Regions from separate parts of the Shewanella septentrionalis genome, predicted to be linked through region 1. Evidence: predicted binding sites of a transcription regulator. Region 1 holds the regulator's gene; each other region holds the start of a gene.
What was found. The regulator MetJ, encoded in region 1, represses methionine synthesis genes. The targets are predictions, from matches to a motif close to TAGACGTCTAGACGTCTA.

Region 1 (4,291 bases):
ACATCGGTCCAAATGGTCACGCGCTCAATATCGGCAAGGCTGGCAATCAAGCTAGCGCTAAAATCGGAACCATTACGACCAAGTAATAAAGTATCGCCGCGCTCGTTAGCGCAGATAAAGCCTGTGATCACTAAGCGTTCATTTGGGTGGGCGGCCAATAGCGCTTGTACTTTAGCGCGGGATTCTTGCACCCGAATTTGCGGCACGGCGGCTTCATCGGCCACTAAAATTGAACAGGCATCCACATGGCTTGCCGCCACGCCAGATTCGCGCAGTAGCGCCGCCATTAAACGTGCCGACCAACGTTCGCCAAAGCTCACCACATGGTTGATTTGGTATTCATTGCGCTCATCTAAGGACAACAAGCTGATGAGTTGCGCTTTATCTGTGGCCAAACGCTCACGCAGATCGCGAGCTTGTTCATTCGACAACAACTGCTCAATCAACCCCTGTTGGTAGCTGATCAGCACTTGTAACTCTTCTTGCCATAGCTGACCCGCATCACGCAGCGCTAATAATTTATACAGGAAATTCGTGCTTTTACCCGCCGCAGAGACCACAACGAGATCATCACTATGACCGTGGGTTAACAGGATATGGGCAACTCGACGATAACAATCGGCATCCGCTAAACTGGAGCCACCAAATTTATGTAAGTGACAACGTGCCATCTATTATTCCTCTACTGACAAGCCGCAACGGCGGCTAATCCTGCTTGAATATCTGCAACTAAATCGGCGGCATCTTCAATACCCACCGATAGACGCAATAGGGTGTCCTTAATACCAGCCTCGAAGCGCGCTTGCGGCTCCATGGCTCTGTGGGTCATAGTGGCAGGCACGGCCACTAAACTTTCGACGCCACCTAAACTTTCCGCCACGCTAAATAAGCTGAGTGCACCTAAAAAGGCCACCACTTCGGCCTCGCCGCCTTTGAGCTCAAAGCTCAGCATAGCGCCAAAGCCCTGTTGTTGCTTGGCCGCAATGGCGTGACCTGGGTGATCCGCAAGACCGGGGTAATAGACTTTGCTCACCACAGGGCTTTGCGTTAATACCTCAATAATACGCTGGGCATTGGTTTGATGCTCGCGAATACGCACCGCTAAGGTACGCAGGCCGCGCAGGGTCAGATAACTGTCGAAGGCTGACCCCGTTAAGCCTAGAGTGTTCGACCACCAATGTAAGCTTTCACCGATTTGCGCGTCTTTAGCGACCACTGCGCCGCCGACCACATCGCTGTGACCATTGATATATTTAGTGGTGGAGTGGATAACGATATCCGCGCCTAACAATAGGGGTTGTTGCAATATCGGCGATAAAAAGGTGTTATCGACCACCACCAGCGCGCCGACCCCATGGCTCGCCTTAGCAATAGCTTCGATATCCACCACACGCAATAACGGGTTCGATGGGGTTTCGAGCCACACCATCTTAGGATTCTGCGCAATGGCGGCGGCTAACGCTTGGCTGTCGGTTTGGTCAACCACAATCAGCTTAAACTGGCCTTTCTTCGCCAAGTTGGTAAATAAACGGTAGGAGCCGCCGTAACAATCGTGGGGCACGACCAATAGGTCATCGGGGCCGAGCAAAGTGGTCACTAAGGTGATGGCCGCCATGCCAGTGCAGGTCACTATACCAGTGGCGCCCTTTTCTAATTGCGCTAATGCTTCGCCTAAAATGCAGCGCGTTGGGTTGCCTGAACGACTGTAATCGAATTCGCGGGGATTTTTATGACCATCGAAGGCGTAATTAGTCGACAAATAAATCGGTGGCACAACTGCACCATATTGAGTATCGCTTTCGATACCCTGACGCACTGCCAGTGTGGCTAATTGACGCTCTGCCATGGGTGGACTCCTAAATTCGGTAGACTGATAGAGATGTCTGGACGTCTAAATGTACCTAAGCCCAACGCCATCGTCAATAGGCGTGAAGACGTTTAGACGTCTAAACATAAAGAAATCTGTTTGCAATCACAAAGAAATAGTAGCAATAATTTGACTGTTGTTTGTAAGGGTTTAAAATCTGCCCCGAATTTAGCGTTATAACAGGTGAGTCAATGACTGAATGGAATGGGGAATACATCAGCCCCTATGCTGAACATGGCAAGAAGAATGAACAAGTAAAAAAAATTACTGTGTCTATTCCGCTCAAAGTGCTTAAGGTCCTTACGGACGAACGAACTCGTCGTCAGGTCAATAATTTGCGTCACGCCACCAACAGCGAGCTGTTGTGTGAGGCATTTTTGCACGCCTACACTGGCCAGCCATTGCCTAACGATGAAGATCTGTCAAAAGATAGCCCAGACAGCATTCCCGCCGAAGCCAAGTTGCTGATGGACGAGATGGGGATCGAGTGGGAAGACATGGAATAGCGACTTGTCGCTGGCAAAGTTACATCACAGTGCTCATCAATAGGGATCGTTAACGATCCCTTTTTGTTTATATGGAATCCTATGTTTTCTATGATAGATCCACAGACTCTTGCCTTGGCCTCGCTGATTGTATTTCTTGGCGCCTTAACCCAGAGCCTGATTGGGTTTGGCCTAGCGGTTGTCGCCAGCCCTTTGCTGTATATCGTCGATCCGCAGCTCGTACCGGGTCCCGTTATTGCCATGGGATTTACCATCTCGCTACTGACCTTATTCCGGGAACGTGGTCATTTAGAATTCAATGGCTTGCAATATGCGCTCCTAGGTCGCGTGCCCGGCGGTTTTATCGGCGCGAGCCTGTTGCTGTTTGCGCCTCAGCCCATACTCGGGTTATCCATCGCCGCCATTGTGACTGTCGCAGTGATCCTCAGCCTGTATAAATTCAGCCTGCCAGTGAATAAGAAAACCCTCTTCGGTGCGGGTGTGGTTTCAGGGATCTTCGGCAATATCGCCGCGATTGGTGGCCCGCCGATGGCGATTCTATTGTCAGGCAAAGACGCTTCGCAGTTTCGCGCCGCCCTGTCGGCCTTCTTCATTTTTAGTTCCACCATAGCTATGGTCATTCTGGCGATCACTGGCTTATTAGAATTGAAGCACCTGTGGCTGTCGTTAATGTTGCTGCCTTCTGTGCTTTTAGGGTATTTAGTCGCGGGGCGATTGGTGGGCAGTGTCGATAAAGATAAAACTAAAATGGCGACGTTAGTCCTGTGCAGTATCAGCGCCTTAGTGCTAACGGTGAAATCGGTTATCGAGTTATTGCCCCAATAAGCGTCCTGCTTGTATTGGCAAATCATCTGAAGATTCAAACAATAAAAAGCACTGACATTGTCAGTGCTTTTCTTTATCTATCAATATCTAAAGCCAGCTTACACTCAGCTTAAATAGCTTTGCCCTGCGTACACAATAAAGTGTCTTAGAGCGAGTACGCCGGTTAAGCTCGCGCAGGCAACCATGATCATTGCGCCCTTAGTATGGCGAGTCGCGGCTGGTAGCAACATGAACAGCAATGGAATACCAAAACCTATACCGACGACGCCTATCCAGAACACGCTTGCCCATAGCCCAGAGGTTAACGACGCTAAGGCCGCAGCCGCCGCGCCGCCCTTGAAGTACAAGGCGCAGAACAACATGAACAGGAACAGGATTTCAATCGCCATCACAGGCAATTCTAAACCGTGCATCTTCACTAAAGTTTTGTCGTGGCTGTCCGTCTTAAACATCAGCAACGCCAGTACCGCATTTGCCGCAGCGCCCGCCGACAAACCCGACACTAAAAACAGCGCAGGCAGTACCGCAGTGTTGAGCATAGGATAGGCATTCATCGCCGAAATTAAGAAGCCAGTGTAAGCCCCTACGCCAATGGCGAGGACAAACAACAATACTTCAATCAGCTTTCGAAATGGCATAAGTAACTTAGCGATAGGTGTTAGGAAACCCAAACCCCATTTTGGTAAGTCATCCCGCAGCACAATAATGGCGTATGCAAAGGCCAAGGGAGAATACGCCAGCAGCGCCAGCACCCCGATTGCCATAACAGACTGGAAGTTATAGTGAATTAAGATCAACCAAAAGTGGAATGGTTTGGTTAAGTCAAACACTAAACAAGCTAGACCTAAGCTAATTGCTACAGGCCCAATAATGGCTGCCGCCTTAAGAATGCTGCTTTCAGCTCCCGCGCTGAGTTCCTTATTCGCCCAGCGTAAACCAATGCCAATCAATAAACTGCCCGCGGATAACCCCGCCATAAACAGGTAAACGGCGATGACCCAGTGCCAAGTGACAGGATCATATTGCGCCATGTCGCCCCAAGTATTGTTCATAATCAAATCCCCCCTCTTTTGGTAGGAACGCGATACACCCT
Region 2 (4,291 bases), on a different contig from region 1:
TTAGGCCCAATCAAACCCAGCATCTGCCCGGTTGGCAGTGCAAAGTTAATATTGGAAAGAATGGTTTTGCCATCGATACACCAGCTTAACTGGCTGACATCGAGCGCGACCGTCTGGCTCGCTGATGGGCGAGTGTCGCTGTTATTCAAAGCATGGCTCGTTTGGATGGCAGAGAGTTTCACCAACGTGGTGCTCCTAGCGAGTCCAAACCTGAATTCAAAAAGGTTGTGCACATTGTCATCGGCTCCCTCGAGTCACCCGCTCGAGAACTAAGGCTGCACGCAGCGATAACAGAAATAGGCAGGTCTCCTGACTCGTCACTTTTTGTATTGAAAACAATATAAAAAGTCACTCACAGTTGCGGGCACAGTTCGGGCTGACTGACGAGCAGCTCCCCGATTCCCTATTATGTTGAGATTGATTTCAAGCCTTTGCAGCGTGTCTCGGCCATAACTGCCACAGAACACACTCGCACCACTCAAAACTCCCAACACCTATTTCTGTGACGTCATCCGATACACTGCCACCAGCCTTGCAAGGCCGTGTGCATCGGGTAACGTCAGGAAAAAGCATTATCCTATATTTGCCTTAATTGGCAATCGACAATCACGCTGGTAAGACAAGAAAAATCTTTACCTTAGGGCAACGCGGATCACTCGCAGCGTCCGCTCGGCCAATCTAAACGCCAGTAACAAACGCCGTGCTCATCCTGCAGCACAGTAATGCTCACCACGGCCGCCACAGGTAAATCGAGTTGACTGTAAAAGCCCACCGCCCGCTCAACCCCAAGGGCGCGCGCCATTAAGTGACGGATCACCCCGCCGTGGGTCACCACCCATACTTTGGCAGCCAGTTCGCCCGCAGCCACGCTAGCGCCCACAGTCTGCTCGGCGTTATCTGAGTCGAGAATCAACCGTTCAAACTCGGCGGCGAGTATCTGGTCAATCGTCCCATTCACCCGCGACTCGAAACTAGCCATAGTTTCCCCATTGGGCGGCGGTGTTTGCCAAGGGTTTTGCCAATAGGCCGCTAGATGTTCGCCCGCTTGTTGATACAGTTCATCGAGCCGACGACCGTCCCAATCGCCAAAATCAATTTCCTGTAAACCCGATAAAAGCTGCGCCTGCAATGGCCTTGACTCAGATACCAGCGCCGCCGTCGAATGCAGCTCGGCGGCAAAGGCTTGGGCAAATTCGGCGCAGCGGCGTGAGGTCGAGCTATAAATCGCGCTACACACGCTGGCCTGTGACTCAACCGCTGCCGACATTTGCTGCCAGCCCTTTTCGCTTAAAGGCACATCCACACGGCCGCGTAAAATGGCGCCGCCTTCGCACTCGCCGTGACGCAACAATAACAATCGAACTTGTTTCATCGTATTCCTATGTCTATCACTCATGGCAAATTTTGTTGAAAGCCCACATTAGACCCGTCGCCCTATATACTCAATTACGCCCTAGTCCAACGACTAACAATACAACTAGCCCTGCAAAAAAACCGTTAAACTGGGGATAAAGTGGCGCTGGGACTCAATTATCGTCAGTCAATTTTGACCTTGCCCTGACAATCATAAGTCGCGTATTATGGACGTCTATACGTTTAAATGTCCAAAAGCATTTTATAAAAACAAGTATCCAAAAACAAATGTCGATAGACCAGAATAAAATGCACTTTGCATAACAAGGGTCGATGCTTGGACTTAACTTAGCTGTATTTAAGGTAATTATTTATGACGATACCCTCTACCAAAGCCGGCCAGATATTGGCAGACATTCGTAAACAGCTTGCTGAGCGCATTCTAATCTTAGACGGTGCCATGGGCACTATGATCCAAGGCTACAAACTGGAAGAAGAGGACTATCGCGGCGAACGCTTTAAAGATTGGCACACTGACGTCAAAGGCAACAACGATTTATTGGTGTTGTCGCAACCCCACATCATCAAACAGATTCACACCGACTACTTAAACGCCGGTGCCGACATCATTGAAACCAACACCTTTAATGCTACGACTATCGCCATGGCCGACTACGACATGCAGTCGCTGTCCGCCGAAATTAACTTAGCCGGCGCCCGCCTCGCCCGTGAAGCCTGTGATGAAGTGTTTGCTGCCACAGGCATTCCGCGCTACGTCGCCGGTGTGTTAGGCCCCACTAACCGTACGTGTTCGATTAGCCCTGATGTGAACGACCCAGGCTATCGTAACGTCAGCTTCGATGAGTTAGTCAGCGCTTACCGAGAGTCCACTAAGGCGCTGATTGAGGGCGGCGCGGATATCATTATGGTCGAGACCATATTCGATACCTTAAACGCCAAAGCCGCGCTGTTTGCGATTGAATCGGTATTCGATGACTTATTCGGTCAGCATTCTAAAGACAGACTGCCTATCATGATTTCGGGCACCATTACCGATGCCTCTGGCCGCACACTGACTGGCCAAACGACCGAAGCCTTTTACAATTCCCTTCGCCATATCAAGCCCTTATCTATCGGTCTTAACTGTGCACTTGGGCCAAAAGAATTACGCCCCTATGTGGAAGAATTATCCCGCATCAGTGAGTGTTATGTGTCGGCGCATCCGAATGCGGGACTGCCGAACGAGTTTGGCGGTTACGATGAAACCCCAGAAGACATGGCGAATGTGATCGAAGATTGGGCGCGCGAAGGCATGCTCAATATTATCGGTGGTTGTTGTGGTAGTACGCCTGAACATATCCGCGTGATCCGCGAAGCAGTGAGCCGTCACGATCCACGTATTTTGCCGGACATTCCAGTCGCTTGCCGCTTGGCAGGTTTGGAACCACTGACTATCGATGCCCAATCCCTGTTCGTTAACGTGGGAGAGCGCACCAACGTCACTGGCTCGGCTAAGTTTTTAAAATTGATCAAAGAAGGCAAGTTTGAGCAAGCGCTCGATGTCGCCCGCGAGCAGGTTGAAAGCGGCGCGCAAATCATCGACATCAACATGGACGAAGGCATGCTCGATGGCGCCGAGATCATGCACAAGTTTTTAAACTTAATTGCCTCTGAGCCCGACATCAGCCGCGTGCCGATTATGATCGACTCCTCTAAATGGGAAGTGATCGAAGCTGGCCTCAAATGTATTCAAGGCAAGGGCATAGTTAACTCGATTTCCCTTAAAGAAGGCGAAGCCAAGTTTATCGAGCAAGCCACCTTAGTGAAACGCTACGGCGCGGCGGCCATTATCATGGCATTCGACGAGCAAGGTCAGGCCGACACTAAGGCGCGTAAAATCGAAATCTGTACCCGCGCCTATCGGGTGCTGGTCGATAAGGTCGGCTTTCCGCCCGAAGACATCATCTTCGACCCGAACATTTTCGCTATCGCCACGGGTATCGATGAACACGACAACTATGCCGTCGATTTTATTGATGCCATTAAAGCGATTAAAGCCACCCTGCCCCACGCGATGATTTCGGGCGGTGTGTCGAACGTGTCGTTCTCGTTCCGCGGTAACAACCCAGTGCGCGAGGCAATTCACGCGGTGTTCCTGTACCACGCCATCAAAGTCGGCATGGACATGGGCATTGTCAACGCGGGTCAGTTAGCCATTTACGACGATATCGATCCCGAGCTTAAAGTGCGGGTCGAAAACGTAGTGCTTAACTTGCCCTGCCCAGTTGAAGGCTCGAGCAATACCGAGCAGTTACTTGAAATCGCGGAGAAATTCCGCGGTGATGGCGCACAGGTCGGTAAGAAAGAAGATTTAGAATGGCGCAGCTGGCCAGTAAGCCAACGCTTATCCCATGCGCTCGTCAAAGGCATTACCGAATTTATTGATGAAGATACCGAAGCCGCTCGCCAAGAAGCGAAACGTCCGCTGGATGTGATTGAAGGCGCCTTGATGGACGGCATGAACGTGGTCGGTGACTTGTTCGGCTCGGGTAAGATGTTCCTGCCACAGGTGGTGAAATCGGCGCGGGTGATGAAAAAAGCCGTGGCTTACTTAAACCCCTATATCGAGCAGGAAAAGGTCGAAGGCCAATCTAACGGCAAGATTTTGATGGTGACAGTAAAAGGAGACGTGCACGATATCGGCAAAAATATCGTCGGCGTGGTGCTCGCCTGTAACGGTTTTGAGGTATTCGATTTAGGTGTGATGGTGTCGGTGGAGCGAATTCTCGACGCCGTGAAAGAACACAATATCGATATCATCGGCATGTCGGGGCTCATCACGCCGAGTCTGGACGAGATGGTGCATAACGTGAAAACCTTCCACCGCGAAGGCTTAACCATTCCGGCGATTATCGGCGGTGCCACTTGCTCTAAAATC
Region 3 (4,291 bases), on a different contig from region 1:
CAATTGCCATTCGAGATACTTATTTAGAAAATTGATGCTCGAAGTGCATTGACTAAGGTAAAGGCGCCATTGGCGCCTTTATTTTGCTTCAATATTTTATACTAATTATATTAAATCAAAGCATTACGCTTCATCTAATGAGTAGGGCAGGGCTTGGATCGTTAAATGTGATTGTTCATCGTCGGCAAAACGCAGCTGAGTATCATTAGGCGTGTCATTAGGAAGTACGGCGGTTAACAAGACTTGATTGCCACGCTGTACAAACTCAATGATTTGACCGCCACGGCGAAAACTGTCTTCCATCGCGATTTCGAGGCCTGATGCTAGGGTGATTTGAAGACTAGTGTGACCGCGCAAAATATACAGGGCGCGTTTATTACCACCGCGATATTTCATGCGCGCTATGGTTTCTTGCCCCATGTAACAGCCCTTATTGAAGCTGATACCGTTAACCGCTTGTAGATTACACATCTGCGGTACGTACTGGCTGGCATGGCTGGCGGCAAGGTTGGGGTAACCTGCTGCAATCTCTAACGCTTGCCATGCACTGGCGTCAAATACACTCAGTTCCGATTGCGCAACTAAAGCTGCTGCGGCATCTGGTGTTAATACTAAAATAAAACGTTCAGCGTCTTTTAAAATCGCACCCTTTTCAATGAGTGTGAGCTCTTGCTGAATGTCACCAAAATGTTTGTTCACGAATTGGCTTGCCTGTTCACCAGCAACGCCGAGCAGAGTCCACTCAGCGGATGCATTGCTTAAGGTGGCTTTGCTAAACACGGCATATTTTTGTAACTGGGGTAAATCGACTTCGATAGTATCCTTTGGCATCAACATAAAGAGCGCATCTTGAATAGCAAAGGTTCTGAAACTGGCCAGCATTTTACCTTTTGGATCGCAATGTGCGCCCCAGCGCCATTGGTCTTCGGCTAATGAGCTGATGTCTGTGGTCACTTGGCCATGGATGAAACTGCGGCCCTGTTCTCCAACCACTTTGATAAGGCCCATATGAGATAAGTTGGCAAGCATGGGTGGAGGCAAAGAAGCGTCCAGATCCCAATGGGGCGTAGAAACTGAAATAGTCATAGCGAGATCCTGAAAATGAAGACGATGTGAGAGGCTAGATTGTAACGGAATTCCTTTAGGCCCAAAAGCATAAGGCGCACATATCTGTGAATGACATGTGCGCCTCAGTCTTTGTACTTTAGCCTATACGCTTAATGCGATTGGGCTTAACGATTAAACAGCACGTGGGTACGCAGTTAAAACAGCACGCGGGTACGCAGTGTGCCTTCAATGGCCTTCAATTCCACTAAAGCTTCTTCGGCTTGGTGGGTATCAACTTCCATGACCACATAACCAATTTCTGCGGTGGTTTGCAGATATTGCGCGGCAATGTTGATGCCTTTTTCCGAGAAGGCTTGGTTGATCTTGATCAGCACGCCTGGACGGTTTTGGTGAATATGCAGTAAGCGTGAGGTGCCTTTATGCATAGGCAGCGAAACTTCAGGGAAGTTAACTGCAGATACGGTCGATCCATTGTCTGAGTATTTAGCGAGCTTGCCAGCGACTTCGATACCAATGTTTTCTTGGGCTTCAGCAGTACTACCACCCACATGCGGTGTCAGCAATACGTTATCAAGACCTCGAAGTGGGCTGATAAATTCATCGTCATTCGATTGCGGCTCAACTGGGAACACATCAATCGCCGCGCCCGCAAGGTGGCGCTCTTTGAGTGCGACTGTTAAGGCCTCGATATCAACCACAGTACCGCGTGAAGCGTTGATAAAGATGCTGCCCTTTTTCATCGCCGCAAATTCAGCTGCGCCTATCATGTCTTTGGTTTGTGGGGTTTCTGGTACGTGTAAACTCACTACGTCAGCTTGCGCCAGTAACTGTTCCATTGAATGAATTTGCTGTGCATTGCCTAGCGGCAGTTTGTCTTCGATATCGAAGAACACCACGCGCATGCCCAGCGTCTCAGCCAGAATACCAAGCTGAGTACCGATATGACCGTAACCGATTACGCCTAAGGTTTTACCGCGCACTTCGTAGCTGCCAGCGGCGGTTTTCATCCAGCCACCACGGTGGGCGATGGCGTTACGCTCAGGGATACCGCGCATCAGCATAATGATTTCGCCAATCACGAGTTCGGCAACACTGCGCGTGTTGGAGAATGGTGCGTTAAATACTGGGATACCAAGGGATTCGGCGGTGGCAAGATCAACTTGGTTGGTTCCGATACAGAAGCAACCGATCGCGATCAACTTCTCGGCACGTTTCAGCACCTCGGCAGTTAATTGGGTACGTGAACGAAGTCCCACGAAATGTGCATCTTTGATGGATTCAATTAATGCTTCATCGCCTAATGAGGCTTTGTGGTATTCGATGTTGGTGTATCCCGCACGCTCAAGTACATCGACTGCAGATTGGTGGACGCCTTCCAACAGCAGGATCTTGATCTTATCCTTGTCCAGCGAATGTTTCGCCATGATATGGGTACCCTCTAATTAATAGAAATGTTTCTTATGATATGCTGACAACCTTCACCCACCAAAATAGCACTTTTTTTACTCAGTGTGGAGGGCTAGATGGCTAAAGTTAATATTCTAAATTAAGAACAATATCGCATAAGAGGAAGAAACATTGAATAACAAAATCGCGTGGTGTGCTATTTACCTCTTAGTGCTCGTTTGGTCGGCGATAAATCCCGCAGATCCTTTCACTTGGTGGCTCGAAGCGGCTCCCGCATTAGTGGCTGTGCCACTGCTATTTTTTACCCGCAAACGCTTCCCATTGACGCCGCTGGTGTATGTTTTAGTGTTAGCCCATTGCTGTGTGCTGTTTATCGGCGCGCATTACACCTATGCTGAAGTGCCATTATTCGACACGATTGCCCATTGGATGGGCTCAGAACGTAATAATTACGACAAGTTAGGTCACTTTGCACAAGGTTTTATCCCTGCCATGTTAGCGCGTGAAATTCTGCTGCGTAATCAAGCGGTCAAACCCGGTGCTTGGTGTGCGTTTTTAGTCACGTGTTTTGTGCTCGCGTTTTCGGCGTTTTATGAACTCATTGAATGGTGGGTTGCCGTGGCAACAGGTGAAGGCGCTGAAGCCTTTTTGGGTACCCAAGGCTATGTGTGGGACACTCAATCAGATATGTTAATGGCATTAATTGGCGCAATTGTCGCACTCGTTTTATTGTCTCGTTTTCAAGATAAGCAAATAGCAGCACTTAAACTCAGACGCTAGTGGCCGTGAGTTGCTGATTGTTTCAGCTTGAGTCATAAGTTCATCCTTCCATAAAGCTTCTAACATGAGTGTGATGGCATTTAGCTGTCACACTTTCTTATTGCCTGGGTGTTATTTTTGTGTTGCAACTTTCGATGGGTGTCTTCATAGTTTGAAAGTACTAGATTTCGTGAGTCGGTTAAACCTAATGGAGTTTTATGCTGTTATTCCAATTATCTTCCGTCAGTTAGTCGAACTTACTAGGATTTAAAAGGGAATAGTACATTTGGGTGATGTTTTTCAGTCTTTAACTAGTCAGAATCAACTAGGTTAATGGAATGTTTAAAAATCTAACTAAAGAGGCTGGTCAAACATACCATTTTGCTAATAGAAATACTTTTCAGGGAGGAGAGTCATTGAGCACAATTAATGAATTAGTTTTTTTACATCAAATGGCGGCACCATGTCATTTAGCGTTACTCGCTGAATCCATAGGCTTGAAAACTCGTATCGTTAAGCATGCGGCGGAATTAGATTTAGATAAGAGTCGTCGAAGTTTTTATCTGATCACCCAAAAAGGCTCTGCACTCGATAACAAGGGGATCCCTTTACTGGCTTCGCGCTTAGTATCACACTTCCCCGTGGCGCTGTATCAAGTCGAGCGAGACTCTTTAGATCAAGAGTCAGCTATGTTACTTGGCATTCGAGGCATTTTATTTGCCGATCAACGTATGGATTTGATGTTAACAGGTTTACGTAAAATGGTGGCAGAGGAGCTGTGGTACGACAGAACACTACTGAGTAAGATGTTCCGTCGTGTAGTACAAAAACTCGATGGCAACAATGAGATGCCCTCCGATACTGTGGCTATGCTGCAGATGCTAACTTCCCGTGAGCGCACTATCATTCAATTTGTGTCGAGTGGCGCGAGGAATAAAGAAATCGCCCACAGATTGTGCATCAGCGAACATACGGTGAAGGCTCATATTTCCTCTATCTTCCGTAAAACCCAGTCCCGTAATCGTGTTGAGTTGTTGCGTTGGGCACAAACCTATCA

Region 2: a site for MetJ is predicted at 1,582-1,599, ahead of metH (methionine synthase). Genes of this name have one in related genera too.
Region 3: a site for MetJ is predicted at 2,581-2,598, ahead of serA (phosphoglycerate dehydrogenase). Genes of this name have one in related genera too.

The regions. Positions count from the first base shown of each region.
Region 1 is NZ_JAMTCC010000038.1:34,582-38,872, forward strand. Features, by position in the region: gene NE536_RS18440 (bifunctional aspartate kinase/homoserine dehydrogenase II) at 1-671, opposite strand, end outside; gene metB (cystathionine gamma-synthase) at 683-1,846, opposite strand; gene metJ (met regulon transcriptional regulator MetJ) at 2,059-2,373, shown strand; gene NE536_RS18455 (sulfite exporter TauE/SafE family protein) at 2,455-3,198, shown strand; gene nrfD (NrfD/PsrC family molybdoenzyme membrane anchor subunit) at 3,303-4,250, opposite strand; gene NE536_RS18465 (4Fe-4S dicluster domain-containing protein) at 4,253-4,291, opposite strand, start outside.
Region 2 is NZ_JAMTCC010000007.1:106,488-110,778, reverse strand. Features, by position in the region: gene NE536_RS05700 (ABC transporter ATP-binding protein) at 1-182, opposite strand, end outside; cobalamin riboswitch at 283-448, opposite strand; gene NE536_RS05695 (histidine phosphatase family protein) at 653-1,372, opposite strand; gene metH (methionine synthase) at 1,727-4,291, shown strand, end outside.
Region 3 is NZ_JAMTCC010000033.1:26,257-30,547, reverse strand. Features, by position in the region: gene NE536_RS17280 (response regulator) at 1-35, shown strand, start outside; gene ygfZ (tRNA-modifying protein YgfZ) at 124-1,086, opposite strand; gene serA (phosphoglycerate dehydrogenase) at 1,263-2,492, opposite strand; gene NE536_RS17265 (DUF2238 domain-containing protein) at 2,647-3,255, shown strand; gene NE536_RS17260 (helix-turn-helix transcriptional regulator) at 3,651-4,291, shown strand, end outside.